DNA from 3 places in the Mesorhizobium sp. Cs1299R1N3 genome. Region 1 is predicted to be linked to each of the others. Evidence: predicted binding sites of a transcription regulator. Region 1 holds the regulator's gene; each other region holds the start of a gene.
What was found. Region 1 encodes PhoB, which activates phosphate uptake and scavenging genes when phosphate is short. Its sites were predicted from a motif close to TGTCATNNANCTGTCAT; they were not measured.

Region 1 (7,851 bases):
CTCAACCTGCTGCGTACCAAGATCGGCATGGTGTTCCAGAAGCCGACGCCGTTCCCGATGTCGATCTATGAGAACATCGCCTTCGGCGTCAGGCTCTATGAGAAGATCAGCAAGGCCGAAATGGACGGCCGTGTCGAGCAGGCGCTGAAGCGCGCCGCATTGTGGACCGAGGTCAAGGACAAGCTGAACGCCAGCGGCCTCAGCCTGTCAGGCGGCCAGCAGCAGCGTCTTTGCATCGCCCGCACCGTGGCGGTGAAGCCGGAGGTCATCCTGCTCGACGAGCCGGCCTCGGCGCTCGATCCGCTGTCGACCGCCAAGATCGAGGAACTGATCGACGAGTTGCAGGCCGACTACACGATCGTCATCGTCACCCACAATATGCAGCAGGCGGCGCGCGTGTCACGCCAGACGGCTTTCATGTATCTGGGCGAACTGGTCGAATTCGACAAGACCGAGAAGATCTTCACGTCGCCTCGCGAGAAGCGCACCCAGGACTACATCACCGGCCGCTTCGGCTGATATCACGCATACGAGGACCAGGATCATGGCCGAACATACAGTCGCAGCCTTCGACGAGGATCTCGGACAGATCAGCAGGCTGATCAGCGACATGGGCGATCTCGCCGGCACGATGGTCGGCGGCGCCACCAAGGCGCTGCTGAATTCCGATAACGCGCTGGCACAGCGCGTCGTCTCCGACGATGCCATCATGGACGCGCGCCAGCGCGAACTCGACGACCGCGCCATCACCCTGATCGCCAAGCGTCAGCCGATGGCCGACGATCTGCGTCACGTCGTCGGCTCGATCCGGATGGCGGGCGATCTCGAGCGCATCGGCGACCTTGCCAAGAACATTGCCAAGCGCGTCGGCTCCGTCGGCCTCTCCGCCACGCCGCGCGACCTGTCGCATTCGATCGACTCCATGGCGCAGCTGGTGCTGATCCAGGTGCAGGGCGTGGTCGAGGAATACGCGGCCGGCGATGCCGCCGCGCTCGCCAAGCTCAGGAATGACGACGAACGCATCGATGTCAAATACACATCGGTGTTCCGCGAACTCCTGACCTACATGATGGAGGATCCGCGCAACATCACGGCTTGCACGCATCTTTTGTTCTGCGCCAAGAATCTCGAACGCATCGGCGACCACGTGACCAACATTGCCGAGAATGCATATTATGTGCTGACCGGCACGCAACTGCCCGCCAACCGTCCGAAGCAGGACGAGACGGCGATGTCGGTGCCGGCGGCTTGACGGCAGGGATGATCAATCGATGATCGCGCCACGCATCATGGTGGTGGAGGACGAGGAGCCGCTCGGCGTGCTCCTCCGCTACAATCTGGAATCGGAAGGCTACCAGGTCGAGGTGGTGACGCGCGGCGACGAAGCCGAGATCCGCCTCCAGGAGAACGTGCCCGACCTCCTGGTGCTCGACTGGATGGTGCCGGCGGTTTCCGGCATCGAACTCTGTCGGCGCCTGCGAATGCGGCCCGAGACCGAGAGGCTGCCGATCATCATGCTGACGGCGCGCGGCGAGGAGAGCGACCGCGTGCGCGGCCTCTCGACCGGTGCCGACGACTATCTGGTCAAGCCGTTCTCGACACCGGAATTCATGGCCCGGGTCAAGGCGCTGCTGCGCCGCGCCAAGCCGGAAGTGCTGTCCAGCGTGCTCAAGGTCGGCGACATCGTGCTCGACCGGGAATCGCACCGGGTCTATCGCAAGAAGAGCGAGATCCGGCTCGGGCCGACCGAGTTCCGCCTGCTCGAATTCATGATGCGTCATCCCGGTCGCGTGTTCTCGCGCAGCCAGCTGCTCGACAATGTCTGGGGCGAGACGATCTATATCGACGAGCGCACCGTGGACGTGCATGTCGGCCGGCTGCGCAAGGCGGTCAACAACGGCCGCATGCCGGACGTGATCCGCACCATTCGCGGCGCGGGCTACGCGATCCGCGAAGACTGAAATCAGGCTACATTCTTGCCCGGAACGCCGGGCCTCGCCAGCACGCCCGGCGCGAAAATCTCCTGGTCGACGAAGGTCAGCGCCCGCATGGCGCAACCTTCGCGGATGAGCGGCAGCTCGTTCGGCTCGGTGTCGAAGGAAATCGATTCCGAATGCTGGCCGCCGGCGGTCTGGGCGATGGCCTCGCGCAAGGCCGGCTCGATTAGGTCGAAGGCGGCGGCGCTGACGCCGACCATGGCGACGGGTGCGGGATCGATCAGAGCGAACAGGCTGCCCAGCCCATAGCCCAGCGCCTCGCCGGCCTTGCGATAGGCTTCGCGCTCCGGTCCGTCTTTCTCCCTTGCCGTCGCGGCGAGTGCCCGCATCTGCGCATCGCTGACATCGGCGACCGGTTCGGCGTCCTCGCCAAGCTGCCTGGCGTTGCGCCAGATGGCGTAGTTGCCGGCATAGGCCTCGACGCAGCCGCGCCGCCCGCAGCGGCAGAGCGCGCCTCCCGGGCGATGGATCATGTGGCCGAACTCGCCTCCCGACGAATGCGTGCCGGTGAAAAGCTCGCCCTTCAGCACCAGGCCCATGCCAATGCCGTGCGAGAGCAGGATGGCGATGAAGTCGTCGCGGTAGCGTTCGGGGTCGCGCCAGCGCAGCGCCACCGCCATCATGTTGCAGTCGTTCTCCATGGTGGCGGGGATGCCGAACTCGGCTTCAAGTATGTCGGCGAAGGGAATATCCGTCTGCGGCGTGATCGGCGACCACAGCATCGCACGCGCCTCGGTGTCGGTGATGCCCTGGATCGCCAGCGCGATGCGGGCAATACTGCGGACGTCGAGATCGGGGTCCTCGAGGCGCCGCCGCACTATTGCCGTGCATTCGCCGATCAGCGCCTCGCGCGATATGGTCAGCGTGTCCAGCCGGCGCTGTTCCTCGGCGACCACCTGGCCGGAATAATCGATGACGGCGACGGACAGGAAATTCAGCGACAGCACCACGGTCATCACAGCCGCGGCCTCGGGGTTGAGACCAAGGCCAACCTGCGGCCGGCCGCGTTTCAGTGAACCGGCCTCGTTCGGCTTGCCTTCGGTCAGGATACCCTCGTCGATCAGGTCGGCTGATATCGCCGATATGGTCGAGTGGCTGAGGCCGGTGGTGGCGGCGATCTCGGTGCGCGAGGGCTGACCACCCTGACGCACGGCTGCAATCACCATGGCGCGGTTGCGCCGGCGCAGATCGTCGTGGCGGATTCCGACCGACATGCTTCCCACATCCTCCCGTCGCCGCGGTTCTTGACACCCCCTCGAACATCTCCGGCAACGGGCCGAATACTGGCAGAAGCGGCAGGAGCTGTCATTTATTTATTGCGGGACTCGAAAAAAGGGTCCCGGCACCTCAAAATCCATCAGAATCGATGTTGACAGTGTTCCGACGATGGATCAGTGTTTTTTCGAGGCTCGAAAAAATAGGGCCTTTGTGCCGGCCTTCGGGCCAGTTTGGTCGCGCCATACGCGGCGCAGGGAGGATATATCATGAAGAGATTCACAGTCGCCATCCTGGCGGGTGTCGCCATGTCGCTGACGCTGGCGCCGGTGGCGCAGGCGAAGGACAAGGTCATCGGCGTTTCGTGGTCGAATTTCCAGGAAGAGCGCTGGAAGACCGACGAGGCCGCCATGAAGAAGGCGATCGAGGCCGCGGGCGACAAGTACATTTCCGCCGATGCGCAGTCCAATCCCGGCAAGCAGCTGACCGATGTCGAAAGCCTGATTTCGCAGGGCGCCAATTCGCTGATCATCCTGGCGCAGGATGCTTCGGCCATCGGCCCGGCGGTGCAGAAGGCGCTCGACGAGGGCATTCCGGTCGTCGGCTATGACCGCCTGATCGAGAACAAGGACGTCTTCTACCTGACCTTCGACAACAAGGAAGTCGGCCGCATGCAGGCCCGCGGGGTGTTCAAGGTGAAGCCCGAAGGCAATTACGTCTTCATCAAGGGCTCGGGTGCCGATCCGAATGCCGACTTCCTGTTCTCGGGCTCGATGGAAGTGCTGAAGGAAGCCATCGACAGCGGCAAGATCAAGAATGTCGGCGAAGCCTATACGGACGGCTGGCTGCCCGCCAACGCCCAGAAGAACATGGAGCAGTTCCTCACCGCCAACGACAATAAGGTCGACGCCGTGGTCGCGGCCAATGACGGCACCGCCGGCGGCGTCGTCGCGGCGCTGACGGCGCAGGGGCTCGCCGGCACCGTGCCGGTCTCTGGCCAGGACGGCGACCACGCCGCGCTCAACCGCATCGCGCTCGGCACACAGACCGTGTCGGTGTGGAAGGACGCGCGTGAACTCGGCAAGAACGCCGCCGAGATCGCCTCGCAGCTCGCCGACGGCAAGAAGATGACCGACATCGCCGGCGCGAAGGACTTCACGACGCCTGGCGGCAACACCGTCAAGTCGCTGTTCCTGACCCCGGTCGCCATCACCAAGGACAATCTCAACCTCGTCATCGACGCCGGCTGGATCAAGAAGGACGAAGTCTGCGCGGGCGTCGCCGCCGGCAGCGTCGCGGCCTGCAACTGAGTTTGACCGCTTGAAGAAATGAAGGCGCCGCGGCCCCCAAGCCGCGGCGTTTTCTCAAAAAGATTTGTGTTTCCGCATCACGCGGATAGCTTCTAGGCCGGGTTCGGCATCCGCGTCAGACGGCCAGCCGGTTGGAGGAAATCATGACCGACACGACGTCCAACCTGCAGGCCGATACCGCGCGCGCTTCGGAACTCGGCGCGGTCGCCCGGTTCCTGAAAGCGACCGAGATCGACACCCGTATGCTCGGCATGATCGGCGCCCTGCTGCTGATCTGGGTCGCGCTGCATGTGATTTCGAGCTTGCGTCTTGGCGTCAATCCGCTCGATTTCGACAGCCGCACGTTTCTGACGCCGCGCAATCTGTGGAATCTGTCGGTGCAGACGTCAGCGGTCGCAATCATGGCCTGCGGCATGGTGCTGGTCATCGTCATGCGCAACATCGACCTGTCCGTCGGTTCCGCCGAGGGCCTGATCGGCATGGTCATGGGCTTTGCCCAGGTGCACTTCCTGGTCCGGTTCGTGGGGCTTGAACTCGGCAATCCATGGATCTGGGTGCTGGCACTGGTCATCGGCCTGGCGCTCGGCCTTTTGATCGGCGCCTTCCAGGGCTTCGTCATCGCCTATCTCGAAGTGCCGGCCTTCATCGTCACGCTGGGCGGCCTGCTGGTCTGGCGCGGTGCCGCCTGGTGGGTCACCAGCGGCCAGACGGTGGCACCGCTCGACGCCACCTTCCAGCTGATGGGCGGCGGACCGGCCGGATCGATCGGCGCGACCTGGAGCTGGGTCGTAGGCATCGTCGCCTGCCTGGCCGTCGTGTTTGCGCTGTTCAACGGGCGGGTGCAACGAAAGCGGTTCCGCTTCCCGCTGCGGCCGATCTGGGCCGAGACGCTGCTCGGCGTCGTCACCTGTGCCGTCATCATGGGCGCGGTGTGGCTGGCCAACTCCTATCCGTGGCCGATCGGCATCGTGAACCGGTACGCGGCCGCCAACAACATCACCGTGCCGGAGGGCGGGCTATTCATCGCCCACGGCATCGCCATACCGGTACTGATGGCCGTCGCCGTCGGTCTGGTCATGACCTTCATCACAAAACGCACCCGTTTCGGCCGTTATGTCTTTGCCATCGGCGGCAATCCGGAAGCGGCCAACCTCGCCGGCATCAACACGCGCTGGATCACCATGAAGGTGTTCATGATCATGGGCGTGCTGGCCACGATCGCCGCCGCCATTTCGTCGGCCCGGCAGAACTCGGCCACCAATGTGCTTGGAACATTGGATGAGCTGCTCGTCATTGCCGCGGCCGTCATCGGCGGCACGTCGCTTGCCGGCGGCTCGGGAACGATCATCGGCGCCATGCTCGGCGCGTTGCTGATGCAGTCGCTGCAGTCGGGCATGGTGCTGCTCGGCGTCGATTCGCCGCTGCAGAGCATCGTCGTCGGTGCCGTGCTGGTCATCGCGGTGTGGCTCGACACCGTTTACCGCAAGCGCGTTTAGGGAGGCATCACCGTGATTGACAAGACTGCTCCTGCGGCCACCGCGCTGGTCGACATGCGTAATATCTCGATCGCATTCGGCGGCATCCGTGCCGTCGACGATGCCTCGATCGATCTTTTCCCCGGCGAGGTCGTGGCGCTGCTCGGCCACAACGGCGCCGGCAAGTCGACGCTGATCAAGATCCTGTCCGGCGCCTACAAGCGCGACTCCGGCCAGATATTCGTCAATGGCGAGGAGGCAGCGATCTCCAACCCGCGCGACGCCAAGAAATACGGCATCGAGACGATCTACCAGACGCTGGCGCTGGCAGACAATGTCGATGCCGCCGCCAATCTGTTCCTCGGCCGCGAACTGATGACTGCCTGGGGCACGCTCGACGACGTCGCCATGGAGGCCGAGGCGCGCAAGGTAATGGGGCGGCTCAATCCTCGCTTCCAGCGTTTCAAGGAACCGGTGATCAAACTGTCGGGCGGACAGCGCCAGTCAGTGGCGATCGCACGCGCCATCCTGTTCAACGCCCGCATCCTGATCATGGACGAGCCGACGGCGGCACTCGGCCCCCAGGAAACGGCACAGGTCGGCGAACTGGTCAGGCAGCTCAAGTCCGACGGCATCGGCATCTTCCTGATCAGCCACGACATCCACGACGTGTTCGAGCTTGCCGACCGGGTCTGCGTGATGAAGAACGGTCAGGTCGTCGGCACGGCACGCACCACGGATGTCACCCAGGACGAGGTGCTGGGCATGATCATCCTGGGTAAATGTCCTCCAGGTGCCATACCGGGGCCGGGTGCGCTGAAGATCGCCGCCTGAGGCCGGCGAGGCTGCTCGGGCACGCCCCTTGCCGTTCACATGATATGCCAGTGATCACGATGGCTTGGCCTGACCATTGTGTTGGCCCGGCGACTTGCCCATAAAGGTCCTGTTTGATCGTGGACCGCATCATCAGTTGAAGAAGCTTTTTCCAATCGTCGCCTTCATTGCCGTCGCATTGATCAGCATGACCATGGCGGGATTCGCTTATTTCGCGACGCAGGAAGCCGCCCGCATCAAGTTCGAAGGGGCGGCCGATGACGCCCTCAATCGGATCGAGAGCCGCATCGACCTGCATCTGTCGCTGCTGCGCTCGACACAGGCCCTGTTCGACGCGCGCAACGGCGATATTTCCCAGAACGAGTTCAAGGCCTTCTTCAAGGCGCTGGATGTCGACAGCAATTTCGGCGGCCTGCGCGGCATCGGCTTCCTGCGGCTGGTCAAGACGGGCGACGAGGCAACGGTCGAACGCGACATCCTCCACGATTTCGGCGCCAGCCATCCGGTCTATCCGGATACGACGCAGCCCTGGCGCACGCCGATTGCGCTTTTCGAGCCGCTGGATGCGTCCAACCAGGCCAGTATCGGTTACGACATGTTCAGCGAGCCGGTGCGGCGCGCGGCGATCGAAAAGGCGATGGCCGACGATCAGCAGCATGCAAGCGGGCTGGTGCAGCTCGGCCAGGACACTGGTGCCGCGCAGACCTTCACCGGCTTCCTGGTCTTCGTGCGGCTCAACGTCGAAACGGCGCCGGAGGTCATCAACGCATCGCGCTCCTCGACCGCCGGCTTTCTCTATGCCGCCTTCCGCGCCCGGGATCTGTTCCAGATCGCGCTGAGCCGCGCGCCGCTGCTGCCGGTCAATACAGAGATCTATGACGGAGCGGCAAACAGCGACAATCTGTTGTTCCGCTCGGAGACGCCACCGGCTTCATCCCTGGGAGACCGGCTGCTGGTCACCCGCACGATGACCGTGGCGGGGCGCCCTTGGACCGTGTTGTTCAGGCCGACCAGTGCCTT
Region 2 (7,851 bases), on a different contig from region 1:
GACGCCGAGCACGAGAGCGAATTCTTCGCTGAGCGTCGCGCCAAACGCGTCACCATCGGCCACGACACCTGGCTCGGCCACGGCTCGACCGTCCTGCCCGGCGTCACCGTTGGCGATGGTGCCGCGGTCGGCGCCGGAGCGGTCGTCTCGAAGGACGTCGCGCCCTACACCATCGTCGCCGGCGTGCCGGCCAAACCGATCCGCGAGCGCTTCGACCGTCGCACCACCGAGCGCTACCAGGCGCTTGCCTGGTGGGACTGGGACCATGCCAGGCTGCGTGCCTCGCTCGACGACTTCCGCGAGCTGTCGGCCGAGGCGTTCCTGGAGAAATACGAGGGATAGAGCAGTTCCAGAAGAAGTGGGAACCGGTTTTCCGTTCGCAATTGTTGCAGGCAAGGAGACATAGCCCTCACATCGACGTCATGAGCGACTCTGTTTCATATCCTTGACACATCACCGGGGCAGGACGCGGGTGTTCCAAGGAGATCGCCATGCTCGACACCGTCAGACCCTCGCTCGCCGGATTCTTTGCCGGCTCCAATCCGACGCCGCCGGCGCATCTCGGCACGCGCTACGACGCGTCAGGCAACTTTCTCCTCGAGCCCGGCAACACCGTCGTCAGACATCTGGTCAGCGGCTCGCCATCCGAAGCCGTGGTGCTCGCCGTGCGCGATCGGATGATGGCGATGCCGGATGTCGACCGCCTTGCCTTCACGCCTGTCTCCAGCCTGCACATGACACTCTTCCAGGGCATCATCGAATATCGCCGCCGGTTGCCTTACTGGCCACGGGACGTGTCGCTCGACACCGGCATCGACGCCATGACCCGCCTCTATCTGGAGCGCCTGAAGGGTTTCCAGGGTGCCGGTCCGTTCAACATCAAGGTCGTCGAGATCGTGCCTACCGGCCTCACCGTTGCCGGCGCGACCGACGAGGATGTGCGCATCATGCGTGAATGGCGCGATGCGCTGGCCCTGCCGTTCGGCTACCGGCATCCCGATCACGACGCTTACGTCTTCCACATCACCTTCGCTTATCAGATCCAGCGTCTTGCCGACGACAGGGCCGCCGCATGGCAGGCGCTGTTTGATGACTGCCTGGCGCTTTTCGCGCGGCAGGCGCCGGTGATCGAGATCAAGGCTCCAGCCTTCTGCGCATTCCGCGACATGGAGCATTTCGAGGAATTGCTGGTGCTCGGCTGATCGCCGGCAGGACGCCGGCCGTCGTATCTGTGGAGCGTAACAAAACTGACATGCTGGCGACACGGCAGGTTCATGTGGCTGCGTTAGGCGAGTGCCTGACGATCAATATGGACCGGACTGGAACCAGCCCATGTCAGCAAGCTCTGCCACGCTCGAAATTCGCGGTGTCAGCCGACGATTTGGCAAGAACACCGCCGTCAGCGACGTCAACATCTCGATCCCGCAGGGGCAGATGGTCGGCGTCATCGGTCGTTCGGGTGCAGGCAAGTCGACGCTTCTTCGCATGATCAACCGTCTTGTCGACCCCAGCCAGGGGTCGATTTTTTTTGACGGCGCCGAGGTCTCCCGCCTTCGCGGGTCGCCGTTGCGGCGTTGGCAGCGCGACTGCGCCATGATCTTCCAGCAGTTCAACCTGGTGCCGCGCCTCGATGTGCTCACCAACGTGCTGCTTGGCAAATTGAACCACCGTTCGACCCTGTCCAACCTTCTCGGCATGTTCTCCCGTGCCGAATGCGCCGAGGCGGTCGCCGCGCTCGAGCGGCTCGACATCGCCCGTACGGCACTTCAACCCGCCGGCACCCTGTCGGGCGGTCAGCAGCAGCGCGTCGCGATTGCCCGTGCCCTGATGCAGCAGCCCAAAGTGATCCTCGCAGACGAGCCGATCGCCTCGCTCGACCCGCTCAACGCCAAGGTGGTGATGGATTCGCTGCAGGACATCAATCTGCGCGAAGGCATCACCGTCGTCACCAACCTGCACACGCTCGATACTGCCCGCACCTATTGCAGCCGCATCATCGGCATGGCCGCCGGCAAGGTCGTCTTCGACGGGCCGCCCGAAGAGCTCAACCGCGAAGCGGTGCGTCTAGTCTATGGCGCCGACAGCAATGGCGGTGAGATATCGGAGGTCATCACCTCCACCAGCGTTGCCTTCAAGCAGAAGATCGCCGCATCCGCCGGACCGCTCGAACCTGCATTCCCGGGATACTGAGCCCATTACGGGCATAGCGAGCAGCCTGGATCGTCCGCCCGCGTCAAGGGCACTTGTCAAGATCAAGAACGCTGCCGGCGCGGGGCCGGAACCTACAGGAGAGATAGCAAATGTTCAGGAAGATGGTTTTCGGTGCCGTTTCGGTGCTCGCCATGGCCACCAGCATGGCCCATGCCGCCGATATGAAGGAATTTCGCGTCGGCATTCTCGGCGGCGAAAACGAAACCGACCGGCTGCGCAACTACCAGTGCCTGGCCGACCACCTGAAGGCCGAGTTCGGCTTCGAGAAGGTTTCGCTGTTCCCCGCCGCCGACTATGACGGCGTCATCCAGGGCCTGCTCGGCGGCACGCTCGACTTCGCCGAACTCGGCGCTTCCGGCTATGCCAGCGTCTACATCAAGGACCCGAAGGCGGTCACCCCGATCCTCACCACCCAGCAGACCGACGGCGCCACCGGCTATTATTCCATCGGCCTGGCGCTGAAGACCTCGGGGATCACCGACATCAAGTCGGCCAAGGGCAAGAAGCTCGGCTATGCCGACCCGGATTCGACCTCCGGCTACCTGATCCCGCTGACCCAGATTCCGAAGACCACCGGCGCCTCGAACGAAACCTTCTTCGCCTCGACCCAGTTCAATGGCGGCCACGAAAACAACGTTCTGGCCGTGCGTGACGGCAAGGTCGATGTCGCGGTCGACGATTCCTCGGGTATAGGCGACTTCAAGAACGGCTACACCTCCGGCACCTTCCACAAGGAAGTCGCCAAGGGCGCCGTCGACCCCAACGACTTCGTCGAAGTCTGGCGTTCGGGCCTGATCCCGAACGGTCCGCTCGTCGTGCGCACCGCGATCGGCGACGACATGACCGCCAAGCTGACCGCCTTCTTTACCGACCTGCCCAAGAAGGACAAGGCTTGCTTCGAAGGCGTCGAAGGCGGCGATTTCACCGGCTATGTTCCGGTGAAGCCGGACTTCTACAGCGTCATCGTCGAAGCCCGTAAGGCAGCCATCGGCGGCTAACGGCGAAATTGCAAAGGGGCGGTATCTCAGGTACCGCCCTTTTTGCATCTCCGATCATGACCCTTTCCGTGACAGCCACCTCCGGCGCCACCCACCAGACGGCCGATGCCTGGCGACGCCAGACGTCGCTGCGCCGGCTCTATACCGTGCTCGGCGTCGGACTGCTGCTTGCCGCAATGCTCTCCAGCATGTGGTTCGCCGACGAAGCCAATGCCGGGCACTTCTTCGACCGGCTGCCGCACATTCTGGATTTCCTGAGCTGGCTGGTCCCCAAGGACTGGAACGACGTCTGGCGGGCGCTGTTCGACATCGCCTCGCCGCATGATACCGGCACCCAGGAATTCAACTTCCCGCTTGGCCGCGTCTATGTGTGGGGCGGTTTCTACGTCCCCGAATATTTCGAACTGATGCTGACCACGGTGAACGTGGCGCTGGTTTCAACCTTCATCGGCTTCATCTTCGCAGTGCCTTTTTCCTTCATCGCGGCGCGCAACCTGACGCCTCATCCGGCACTGAGGCTGGTGGTCAAGCGCTTCATGGAATTGCTGCGCGCCTTTCCGGAAATCGTCATCGCCGGCCTCTTCGCGGCAATCGTCTCGACCGGTCCGATCGCCGCCATCATCGCCATCGGCCTGCATTCGATCGGCGCACTCGGCAAGCTGTTCTACGAGATCAACGAGAACATCGACATGCGTGCCGAGGAAGGCCTGACGGCGGTCGGCGCCAACTGGTTCGAGCGGGTGCGCTTCGCCGACCTGCCGCAGGTGTTGCCCAATTTCGTGTCGTATACCCTGCTCCGGGTCGAGATCAACGTGCGGGCCTCCACCATCATCGGCGCCGTCGGCGGCGGCGGCATCGGCGAAGAACTGAAGCTGTCCATCTCGCGCGGCTTCGGTGCCAAGACGCTGGCGCTGGTGCTGCTGCTGTTCACGACCATCTTCATCATCGACCAGTTTTCCGCCTGGCTTCGTCGCAAGCTGGTCGGCGAACAAGCCTTTATGATGGGGGCGTAAATCATGGCGACCATGACCGCCGAGGAGATGCTGTCGATCGAGGCGCGCCACCCGCAGGTGTTCCGGCGCCCGGCATACAAGCGCTTCGGTCCGCTGCTCCTGTTTACCGGCACCCTCCTCTATCTGGTCTATGCCTTGTGGTTCTTCAGCCTGCCGCAGGTATTGCGGGAATCGCACTGGGAGCGCCTCCCGCTCTTCCTGACACAATGGATCAGCTACGATCTGCAACCGGAATTCCGTCTCGACCAGCCGGAGATCACGCCCAAATATCCGCGTTTCTCGGCACTGGGCGACAATCCCAATCCGGATTGGGTAATCAAGAATGCCGACGGGTCCTTCACCGTGCGGATCGACGGCCAGGCCAAATCCGTCACCTTCGACAAGACCTACGCGACGATTGTCGCTCATGGACAGACGGTGCCGGTGGCGCTGACCAGCGGCAAGCCGGTGATCACGGGTCCGGTGCCGGACTGGATCACCGCGCACGACGACGAGGTGGTGGCCAAGATGGGCTTTGTCGGCGAGGTGCGCGTCACCGTCGACCGCGTCAAGGTGCGCAAGCGCTTCCTCGGCTGGGCGAACTTCGTCTTCGACACACGCTCGCCCTTCTTCGGCAAATCGGCGGGGGAAGTGATCTCGCTGATCGTATCGGGGCCAGAGCTGAAACCTGGCATCTCGAATCTCGCTCTGGCCGGCGACAACATCTGGAACAACGCCCAGTGGCAACATGGCGATGTCTGGACGAAGCTCTTGCAGACCATTGTCATGGCTTTCCTCGGCACGCTGCTCGGTGGCATCGTCGCCTTCCCTCTGGCCTTCTTCGCGGCGCGCAACATCACGCCGAGCGGCGTGCTCAGCCAGGTGCTCAAGCGCTTCTTCGACTTCATGCGCTCGGTCGATATGCTGATCTGGGCGCTGTTCTTCACCCGCGCCTTCGGCCCCGGCCCGCTGGCGGGAAGTGCCGCGATCTTCTTCACCGAGATCGGCACCCTCGGCAAAGTCTATTCGGAAGGTCTGGAGAACATCGACGACAAACCACGTGAAGGGGTGCTTTCGACCGGCGCCAACGGCATCTTGGTGCAGCGCTACGGCGTTATGCCCGAGGTGATCCCGGTCTTCATCAGCCAGACGCTCTACCAGTGGGAATCCAACACCCGCGGCGCCACCATCATCGGCGCCGTCGGCGCCGGCGGCATCGGCCTGAAACTGTGGGAAGCGATGCGCACCAACTCCAACTGGGCCAACGTCTTCTACATGGTGCTGCTGATCCTGCTCGTCGTCTTCATCTTCGACAACATATCCAACTTCCTGCGCCGTAGGCTGAGCCGGACGATTCACGACTACAACAGGATCCAGGCCAAGCAGGGTTGATTCGTCCTGTGGTGCAGATGAGGCGAGAGGTCCGAGGGACAGCGCCCCCCTCTGTCCTGCCGGACATCTCCCCCACTTGGGGGGAGATTGGATGTGATCCCTGCTTTCGCCAATCACCATCGTTGCAAGAAAGCGACAGCCGCGAAGCTGCCAATCTCCCCCCTCGTGGGGGAGATGTCCGGCAGGACAGAGGGGGGCGCGAAGGATCGCCGACGCAACGTTATCGGCTTCCTAAGCCGCCTTCTTCCACCCGTTCCTGATATGCTTGTACCCCTCCCGGTACACCGCTTCCGGCGTTTCGGAAAAATCGCGCCACACCTTGGTCGCAGCCGCCAATTCCTTCAGCGAGCGGCCGAACGCCTCGATGGTCAGCCAGTCGTCGTAGCCGCTCTTGCGGATCGCCGCGAAGGTTTCCTTCCACGGGATGTTGCCGCGCCCCGGCACGCCGCGATCGTTCTCCGATATGTGGATATGCACGACGTTCCTGCGGTGCTTCGTATAGGCGCCGATCGGGTCGGCCTCCTCGATATTGGCGTGGAAAGTGTCGTACATCGCCTTGATGTGCGGCCGGTCGATGACGTCGACGTGCTCAGACAGGTCGGCCATCGTGTTGAGGAGATAGCATTCGAAGCGGTTCAGCGCCTCGAGCCCGATGGTGACGTTGCGCTTGCCGGCGTGGTCGCCGATGGCGCGCTGCGAGGCGACCGAGCGCTTCTTCTCGGCGGCAGTCGGTCCGGACCCGGAAAAGGCGCCAAGGGTCGAATGCAGCGGTCCGCTCAGCGTGCTGGCGCCAAGCGCATCGGCGCAATCGATGGCCCATTTCATGTAATCGACGCCGGCCTTGCGCGTTGCCGCATCGGCCGCGATCAGGTTCATCGCCGGATCGCCCATCGCCGAGACCGCGGTCCGCTCCAGCCCGATCCTGTCCAGCAGCTCGCCCAGTTTCCTGTAGTCGTCCGGCGTGCCGGCGAAGATCGGGATTTCGACACCGTCAAAGCCGGTTGCCTTGATGTCGCGAAGCAATGGCTCGTGCTTCTTCGACACCGCCGTCGTCCACAAGAACATGCACATGCCGATTTTCATCGACGCCCTCCCCCTTTTTCCGCTGGCCAGGCGCCTCTTACAGCTTCGTCCACGCCCCATTCTTCTTCGACGACTTCACGCAGGCCTCGATGAAAGCCATGCCTTCGACGCCGTCCTGGATGGTCGGGAAGACGACATCCTTTGCCGGCTTGCCGCCCTTCTTGCGTGCCGCACGGATGGCGCGTGCCGCCTCCTGGTAAATATTGGCGAAGCCTTCGAGATAACCCTCGGGATGGCCTGACGGAACGCGGCTGACACGGCCCGCCACCGGCAGTGCGCCGGCGCCGTTGCGAGTGATCAATTGTTTCGGCTGGCCGAACGGCGTGTACCAGAGATAGTTGGGATCAGCCTGAACCCATTCCAGACCGCCCTTCGAGCCGTAGATGCGCAGCTTCAGGCCATTCTCATGACCAGGCGCCACCTGGCTTGCCCAAATCATGCCTTTTGCCGGATGCGTTTTTCCCGTCGGTTTGAAACGCAGCATGACATTGACATTGTCGTCGAGCAGCCTGCCCGGCACGAAGGCATCGAGATCGGCCGACAGGGTATCGAGCTCGAGCCCGGAGACGAAGCGGGCGAGGTTGTAGGCATGGGTGCCGATATCGCCGAGCGCGCCGCCGGCACCCGCCTGCTTGGGGTCGCCTCGCCATGACGCCTGCTTCTGGCCGGTGGCGGCGAGGTCCTCGGTCAGCCAGTCCTGCGGATATTCCGACTGCACGATGCGGATGTCGCCGAGCACGCCCTTTGCCACCATTTCGCGGGCCTGCCGCACCATCGGGTAGGCGGTGTAATTGTGGGTGAGCACGAACACCTTGCCGGTCTTCTCGACTATCGCTACGAGCTTCTTGGCTTCGGCCAGTGTCGTGGCCAGCGGCTTGTCGCAGATCACGTGGATGCCTGCCTCCAGGAAAGCCTTGGCTGCCGGCACATGCACGTTGTTGGGGGTGACGATGGCCACCGCCTCGATGCCATCCGGGCGCTTCGCCTCGGCCTTGGCCATTTCGGCGTAGGACGCATAGCTGCGTGAGGGATCGAGCCCGAGTTCGGCGGCCGAGGCTTTCGCACGCGCCGGGTCGGACGACAGGGCGCCGGCGACCAGCACGAAATCATTGTCAATGCGTGCCGCGATGCGGTGCACGGCGCCGATGAAAGCGCCTTGCCCGCCGCCAACCATG
Region 3 (7,851 bases), on a different contig from region 1:
CATCACGCTCGGCCTCAACTACCGCGTCATCGGCGGCCCGCGTTTCTACGAGCGCATGGAAATCCGCGACGCGCTGGCCTTCTTCCGCGTTGTCGCCAACAGCACCGACGACCTCGCCTTCGAGCGCATCGTCAACGTGCCCAAGCGCGGCCTGGGCGAAGCGACCATCCGCCAGATCCACGACACGGCGCGCAGCCTGCGCATCCCGATGCTGGAGGCGGCGGGCACACTCGCCGAAAGCGACGAGCTGAAGCCGAAACCCCGCGCCGCGCTGCGCGAGGTCGCGGCCAATTTCGAACGCTGGAAGAAGGCGCTGGAAACCACGCCGCACACCGAGCTCGCCGAGACCATTCTCGAAGAGAGCGGCTACACCGACATGTGGAAGAACGACCGCTCCGTCGAAGCGCCCGGACGGCTCGAGAACCTGAAGGAGCTGATCCGCTCCATGGAGGAGTACGAGTCGCTGCGCTCCTTCCTCGAACATGTCGCCCTGGTCATGGATGCCGAGCAGAATGCAGGGCTCGATGCCGTTTCCATCATGACGCTGCACTCGGCCAAGGGCCTCGAATTCGAGACCGTCTTCCTGCCCGGCTGGGAGGAAGGCCTCTTTCCCCACCAGCGTGCGCTGGACGAAGGCGGCCGTTCGGGGCTTGAGGAAGAGCGGCGGCTCGCCTATGTCGGCCTGACGCGGGCCAAGAAGAACCTGCATATCTGGTTCGTCTCCAACCGCCTGATCCACGGCCTGTGGCAATCGACCATCCCGTCACGCTTCCTCGAGGAACTCCCGGAAGCCCATGTCGAGGTCGCCGAAGCCGGCAATTCCTACGGCGGCTACGGCAATCCCTATGGCGGCGGCTCGTTCGCGTCCGGCCGTGGCGGCGGCCAAGGGGCAGGAAGACAGAACCCGTATGGCGCCTCGCGCTTCGACAATATCGGCGCCAATTCGGGTGGCGGGGAAAAGTCCGGCGCCTTCTCCAACACCTATTCGACGCCGGGCTGGCAGCGCGCGCAGGCCAACCGCACCGAAGCGACCGACCGCAACTGGGGCACGCGCTCGGGCCATCAGGTCGAACGCATCGGCTATGGCGAGACAGACTCCGGCTACGGCGCCGGCCGCACCAGCGTAAAGGGCCGCACCATCGACGGCGAACTGGTCGCCAAATCCGTCTCCGACACGCCGTCGGCCTTCAGCGTCGGCGACCGCGTGTTCCACCAGAAATTCGGCAACGGCAATATTTCAGCCATCGAAGGCAACAAGCTGACCATCGACTTCGACAAGGCCGGCCAGAAACGCGTGCTGGATGGATTTGTGGCGGCGGTGTGAGTTGAATGCGGCTAGCCTCGCAAGGCCGGCTTTCCACCTCAATCCACCTTCTTCTCGCCCTTCTCCCCGGCCTTCACGATATCCCCTGTCGTAAACAGGATTTCCTTCAGTTCCACGCGCCAGTCCGTCTTCTGGCGCAGCAGGAATTCGAGGTCCATGCCGAAATGCTTGAACTCCTCGCTCTGCGCGTTCTTCATGATCGCCTTGGCCTGCGGGTCCTTTTCGACCGACATGCGCTGTTCGTACCAGCTGATGGCTTCCGCCTCCTCGATCAGCGAGGCGATCATGCGGGCAAAGGTCCGCACCTCCTGCGACAGTTCTTCCGGCGGTTCGTGATACTGGTCGAAACCCATGTCGTCCTCCCTCAACGGCTCGCAAATGGAGCCAGGCATTGGCCCGCTTCCATGAATGCGTGGGAAGCGCCGCGGGTTCCGGGACAACGGCCACAATTCAGGACGGTGGATCCGCGAGCTATCTCACGACACCGGCGCCGCGCCGCCCTCTTCCGTGCGCCGCGCGATGAATGCGTCGAGCACGCCTGACGTGGCGGCGGCCGTTGCCGGCGGCTCGAAATCGGCGAGGATGCGTTTCCAGACGCCGGTGGCGCGTTCGGTGGCGTTCTTCGACCCGCTTTGCGTCCAGTTGCCGAAATTCGACCAGTCGGCCACCAGCGGCTCGTAGAAGGCGGTGCGGTAGCGTGCCATGGTGTGGCTGGCCGAGAAGAAGTGGCCGCCCGGCTGCACTTCGGCGATGGCCTCGAAGCCGATTGCGTCGTCGTCGCCGGGCGTTGCTGTACAAAGTTCCGCGATCGTCTGCAGCGCTTCGATGTCGGTGACCAGCTTTTCCAGGGAAACACTCAAGCCCCCTTCCAGCCAGCCGGCCGCATGGATGCAGACGGTGGCGCCCGAAAGCACCGAGCCCCACAGCGCGAACTGCGTCTCGTGCGCGGCCTGCGCGTCCGAAATGTTGGCAGCGCTGCCGCCGCCCGAGCGCCAGGGCAGACCGGTGTAGCGCGCCAGTTGGCCTGCACCCAGTGTGGCCTTGACGTGCTCCGGCGTGCCGAAGGCCGGTGCTCCCGATTTCATGTCGACATTGGAGGAGAAGGAACCGTAGACCACCGGCGCGCCCAGCCGCACGATCTGCGCCAGCGTCAGCCCTGCCAGCGCTTCGGCATGCTGCAAAGTCAGGGCGCCGGCCACCGTGATCGGCGCCATCGCACCGGCCAGGCAGAACGGCGTGATGATCAGGACCTGGCCCGCCTTGGCGAAGTCGATGATGCCTTGCGCCATCGGAATATCGAGCTGGCGCGGCGAGTTGGTGTTGATGACGGTGTAGCAATGCGCGCCCGAGCGGAACTCGTTTTCGGACAACCCACGGGCCAGCCTGATCATCTCGAAACTGTCATCGACCTGCGGCGTGCCGCGCGCGAACACGAATGGGAATTTGTCGGACAGTGTCAGCTGCGCCCGATTGACGGCATAGTGGCGCAAGCGATTGTCGATGTCCTGCGGCTCGATACACGGCCCCAGCATGTGCAAGACATCGAAATGCTGCACCAGCTTGATGAGCTCCTCGAAGGCGACCAGCGTTCCGGGCCGCCGGCCGCGGTCGAGATCGGTGACGTTGGGCGCGCCGGAGCCCGCCAGGAATGTCATGGAGCCCAGTTCGAGCGCCAGATCGCGAGCGCGCGCGCCTGCATTGGCGTGGATCGATCGCGGCGCCGAGGCTAAGGCTGCCACCACCATGTCGCGGCCGATGCGCACCATGTCGGTTTCGGGATCGACCAGGGCGCCGGCGCGGGCGAGCACCTCGCGCGCCTCAGGCAGCAGCACCTTGATGCCCAGTTCTTCCAGCACGCGCAGCGCCGTGTCGTGGATCGACGCCACCTGGTCGTCGGAAAAGATCGGCTGCGGCAGGAATGGATTCCTCAGCGAGCGGTAATTGGGCTTGCGGCTTGATTCACTGCCGGCCTCGCCCGTGCGTCCGCGCCGGCGTTCGCGCCTGCTGTCTCGTGCCGCGTCATCGATCATCGCGAATTCCCTCCTCATTGCCGCATCGCCTTGCCCTGGGGATCATGGGGCGAGGCCGCGCTGACCAGTGCCGGCCGTTCGACGCCGACAATGTGCACGCAAAGCTGCGTCCCCTCCCCGGCGAAATCGTCGCCCACCAACGCCAGCGCGACGCTCTTGCCGATCGTGTAGCCAATCCGCCCGAGGTGACGAAGCCTACGCGGCGGCCTCAAGGCTTCCCTTCCGGTCAGTTCGAAGCCGGTACTCTATATGTGCTAGACATATGTGTCCAGTACGCCGGCGGACCGGCATCGCGCACTGTCACGCAAGCATCATGTTCACGCCTTAGATCGCTTTTGGGGAGGCGCGCGCGGCATCGTCGATGCGGCACCTCTTTCCGTTTTTTGTCCTTCGGCCGCTCCGGCATGCTTCGTCACAAAGAGGATTGTCCATGAAACACCTGCACCGAACCGCCTCGCTCGGCGTCGCGCTGGCCTTGTTCACCGCCCTGACACCGGCGCTTGCCGACGGCGTGGCCTACATCAACAAGGGCCTGGTCGGCGTCGGCCGCATGCCGGCTGCTCAGCGCGACAAGTTCGGCGAGACCTTCGGCTCGGGCTCCGGCATGGCAATCGACACTACAGGCTGGACGCATGATGCCGGCACCTACAAGGGATCGCTCTGGCTCCTGCCCGACCGTGGCTACAATGTCGCCGGCACCACCGACTACCGGCCGCGGCTCAACACCATCGGCATCGAGTTCACGCCTGTCGCGCCGGGTGCGGCTCCCGCCGCCGGCCAGGAGCAGACGGGCGTCAAGGCGACGCTTGCCGACACCATGCTTCTCACCGACGACAAGGGCGCCGATGCCACCGGCCTCGATCCGCTGTCGGATGTACGCCCTGCCGCCGGCGACATGCCGATGCTGCCCGTCGCCACCAACGGCAAGCTCGCTCTCGACAATGAGGCCATCGTGCGGCTGCCCGACGGTTCGATGTTCATCTCCGACGAGTACGGCCCCAACATCTACAGGTTCTCCGCGCAAGGCCGCCTGATGTCGGCGACCCAGCCGCCGGCAGCCCTCGTGCCGATGCGCAAGGGAGCACCGAACTTCTCCTCCGACAATCCCGGTCCGGGTGCCGCCGACCCTGATCCGAAGGATCCCGAAACCGGGCGCCAGAACAACCAGGGCCTCGAAGGCATGGCGATGACGCCGGACGGCAAGTTCCTGATCGCCGTGCTGCAGTCGGCGCCGAGGCAGGACGGCGGCGATTCACCCTCGACGCGCCAGAACACCCGGGCGTTGGTCTATGATGCCTCCGACCTCGCCCATCTGAAGCTCGCGCATGAATACGTCGTGCCGCTGCCGGTGTTCAAGGATGCCAAGGGCAAGACCAAGGTCGCCGCGCAGAGCGAGATCGTTGCGCTTTCGGACACATCCTTCCTGATGCTGGCGCGCGACAGCGGCAACGGCCAGGGCCTGAAGAAGGGTGACGCGTCGCTCTACCGTCAGATCAACATCGTCGACGTGTCCGGCGCGACCGACATCGCGGGCGGCGCCTTCGACTCGGCCGACAAGCCGGTCGCGCCCAAGGGCGTGCTTGATCCCTCGGTGACGCCGGCCAAGCTGACGCCGTTCATCGACATCAACGCAGCCGCCGAGCTTGGCCGCTTCGGCCTGCATAATGGTGGGGCGAAGGACCACAACGAGCTTTCGGAGAAGTGGGAAGCGATGTCGTTGGCCAGCGTCCTCGACCCGAAGCTGCCCGACGACTATTTCCTGTTCGTCGGCAACGACAACGACTTCCTCGCCCAGGACGGCTTCCAGGTCGGCGCATCCTACAAGGCCGATGACGGCGCCGATGTCGACACCATGTTCCTGGTCTATCAGGTCACGCTGCCAGGTCTCGGCAAGAAGTAACGATCACTGCACAAGCGGGCGCGCCTGGCGCGTCCGCCTGTGCAGGTCGTGAAGGCTTACTTCAAGAACTCGGCGTCCTTCGGCACGCCCGCATCGATCGGCTCGGCCGTCCTGCTCGACACGGCCATGATCTTGCCGGCGGCAGACAGGTTGGGCCGCACGAAGACCTGGGCGGGGCCGTTGACGCGGCTGTAGAGGTCGATGATGTCCTGGTTCATGAAGCGCACGCAGCCGGACGACGCGTTCTTGCCGATGGAATCCCATTCCGGCGTGCCGTGCAGCCGGTACATCGTGTCCTTGCCGTCGCGGAAGAGATAGAGCGCGCGGGCGCCCAGCGGGCTCTGCGGTCCTGGCGGCATGCCGTCCTTGTATTTCGCCAGTTCCGGCCGGCGCAGGATCATTTCGGGCGGCGGCGTCCACACCGGCCACTTCTTGCGCGCCTGGACCACGGCGCTGCCAGTCCATCCGAAACCGGCCTTGCCGAGGCTGACGCCGTAGCGCATCGCCTTTCCGCCGTCGCGCACCAGATAGAGGAAATGCTCGGAAACATCGACGACGATCGTGCCAGGCTTTTCTCCGGTCGGATCGGCCACGATCTGCCGCACGAACTTCGGATCGAGCTTGGCAACCGGGATGGCCGGCAGTTGATAACCCTCGTCGGTGCGCGCCGCATACATGGTTGCGGTATCGCCGACAGCCGGCTCGCTTGGCGCGGCCGACGGCGGGACCGGCGCCACTGCCGGCGGCGCCACATCGGTCGTGGTGCACGCCGAGAGAACGACGGAAGCGCAGCCCAAAGCGGACGCGCCAAGAAACGCGCGCCGGCTCAGGCGCTCAGGAACAAGCGGAATATCGGACATGAACCCCCCGGTGAGAAACGCGGCCCAACGCGCCTGGGATCAATATCCCATTCCGCAAGCTTTGAGAACAGGATGGATCATGGCGTGAGCACCGTGGACCGTTCGCGCCCCCGCATCGACCTGTCGGGTTGAATCTGCAATCATCGCGCACCGGACTCGAGATAGGCTTTGTCGGCCATGAACGAAAAAATGCCCGCGCGTCGGCGCACCGGCGACCTGACCAGCGGCCCGATCCCACGCACGCTGCTGCTCTTCGCCTTGCCGGTGCTCGGCTCCAACGTGCTGCAATCGCTGAACGGCTCGGTCAATGCCGTTTGGGTTGGCCGCTTCCTCGGCGAATCGGCGCTGACGGCGACCTCCAACGCCAACCTCGTCCTGTTCCTGATCCTCGGCACGGTGTTCGGCATCGGCATGGCGGCCACCATCCTGGTGGCGCAGTCGGTCGGCGCCCGCGACCTGCCCGAGGCGCGCCGCATCGTCGGCACCAGCGCCACTTTCTTCTTCCTCGTTTCGGTGGTCTTCGCGGTCTGCGGCTGGATCTGGGTCGACGCCATCCTGGGCGCGCTTGGCACGCCGGCCGACGCCTTGCCGCTCGCACGCTCCTACCTGCGCATCATCTTCGTCGCCGTGCCGATGATGAACCTTCTGTCCTTCGTCATGACCGTGCTGCGGGGTGCCGGCGATTCCCGCACGCCCTTCATCTTCATGGCGCTGGCGGTCGTGCTCGACATCGTGCTCAATCCGCTGCTCATCCGCGGCATCGGCCCGTTTCCCGAACTCGGCATCGCCGGTTCCGCCACCTCGACGCTGATCGGCCAGACCGTGAGCGTTATCGCCATCCTCGTCGTACTCTACGCGCGCAAGCATCCGTTGCGGTTGGCCGGCACCAATCTCGCCCTGCTGCGCCCGGATCCGGCGCTGCTGCGCATCGTCGTCTTCAAGGGCGTGCCGATGGGCCTGCAGATGATCGTCATCTCGGCGGCGGCACTGACGGTGATGGGCATCGTCAACTCGTACGGTTCGCAGGTCGCCGCTGCCTACGGCATCGCCGCGCAGCTCTGGACCTACATCCAGATGCCGGCGCTCGCGATCGGCGCCGCGGTTTCTTCCATGGCGGCGCAGAATGTCGGCGCCGGCCGCTGGGACCGGATCGGCCGCGTTGCCGCCTCCGGCGTCGGCTTCAACCTCGTCCTGACCGGCGCCCTCGTCGCGCTGCTATGGGTCTTCGATCGCTCGATCCTGGGCCTGTTCCTGAGCAGTGACAGCGCCGCGATCGATATCGCCGCCCACATCAACACCGTAGCATCCTGGTCGTTCATCCTGTTCGGCATCACCATCGTGCTGTTCGCCACGGTGCGCGCCACGGGAGCCGTGATGCCGCCGCTGATCATCCTGGTGATCTCTGTGCTCATCGTGCGCACCGGCTTTGCCTATTACATGCGCGGCGTGATCGGCGAGGAAGCGCTGTGGTGGAGTTTCCCGGCCGGTTCGATCGCCTCGCTGGTCCTGGCCGCGGCCTACTACCGCTTCGGCGGCTGGCGCACCTTGCACATGATCGAGAACAGGCCGGCTGCCGGCGAGCCACCCGACACCGGGCTTGGCGTGCCGCGCCAGCGCGCGAACATGACGCCTGAAACGCCGAACGGCTGAAGCACGGCTGCTGGCGCGGCTGCTCAACGCCTCTGTCTGAGCCCGAAGGCGAGCGCCACCAGCGCGAACGCGATGATCATGGCCGCG

Region 2: phnC (phosphonate ABC transporter ATP-binding protein) is a predicted target of PhoB. The motif match lies at 1,238-1,254, and genes of this name have one in related genera.
Region 3: O7B34_RS09295 (esterase-like activity of phytase family protein) is a predicted target of PhoB. The motif match lies at 3,653-3,669, and genes of this name have one in related genera.

Annotation. Positions count from the first base shown of each region.
Region 1 is NZ_JAPYKQ010000007.1:100,383-108,233, forward strand. Features, by position in the region: gene pstB (phosphate ABC transporter ATP-binding protein PstB) at 1-519, shown strand, start outside; gene phoU (phosphate signaling complex protein PhoU) at 545-1,252, shown strand; gene phoB (phosphate regulon transcriptional regulator PhoB) at 1,272-1,961, shown strand; gene O7B34_RS17380 (ROK family protein) at 1,964-3,211, opposite strand; gene xylF (D-xylose ABC transporter substrate-binding protein) at 3,482-4,522, shown strand; gene O7B34_RS17390 (sugar ABC transporter permease) at 4,666-6,018, shown strand; gene O7B34_RS17395 (ATP-binding cassette domain-containing protein) at 6,073-6,831, shown strand; gene O7B34_RS17400 (CHASE domain-containing protein) at 6,968-7,851, shown strand, end outside.
Region 2 is NZ_JAPYKQ010000016.1:69,380-77,230, forward strand. Features, by position in the region: gene O7B34_RS25855 (DapH/DapD/GlmU-related protein) at 1-342, shown strand, start outside; gene O7B34_RS25860 (DUF1868 domain-containing protein) at 492-1,202, shown strand; gene phnC (phosphonate ABC transporter ATP-binding protein) at 1,333-2,190, shown strand; gene phnD (phosphonate ABC transporter substrate-binding protein) at 2,301-3,209, shown strand; gene phnE (phosphonate ABC transporter, permease protein PhnE) at 3,266-4,222, shown strand; gene phnE (phosphonate ABC transporter, permease protein PhnE) at 4,226-5,593, shown strand; gene O7B34_RS25885 (sugar phosphate isomerase/epimerase family protein) at 5,825-6,676, opposite strand; gene O7B34_RS25890 (Gfo/Idh/MocA family protein) at 6,714-7,851, opposite strand, start outside.
Region 3 is NZ_JAPYKQ010000003.1:161,343-169,193, reverse strand. Features, by position in the region: gene O7B34_RS09315 (ATP-dependent helicase) at 1-1,324, shown strand, start outside; gene O7B34_RS09310 (ferritin family protein) at 1,363-1,677, opposite strand; gene O7B34_RS09305 (trimethylamine methyltransferase family protein) at 1,801-3,354, opposite strand; gene O7B34_RS09300 (glycine cleavage T C-terminal barrel domain-containing protein) at 3,369-3,566, opposite strand; gene O7B34_RS09295 (esterase-like activity of phytase family protein) at 3,785-5,254, shown strand; gene O7B34_RS09290 (L,D-transpeptidase) at 5,311-6,114, opposite strand; gene O7B34_RS09285 (MATE family efflux transporter) at 6,292-7,764, shown strand; gene O7B34_RS09280 (MFS transporter) at 7,788-7,851, opposite strand, start outside.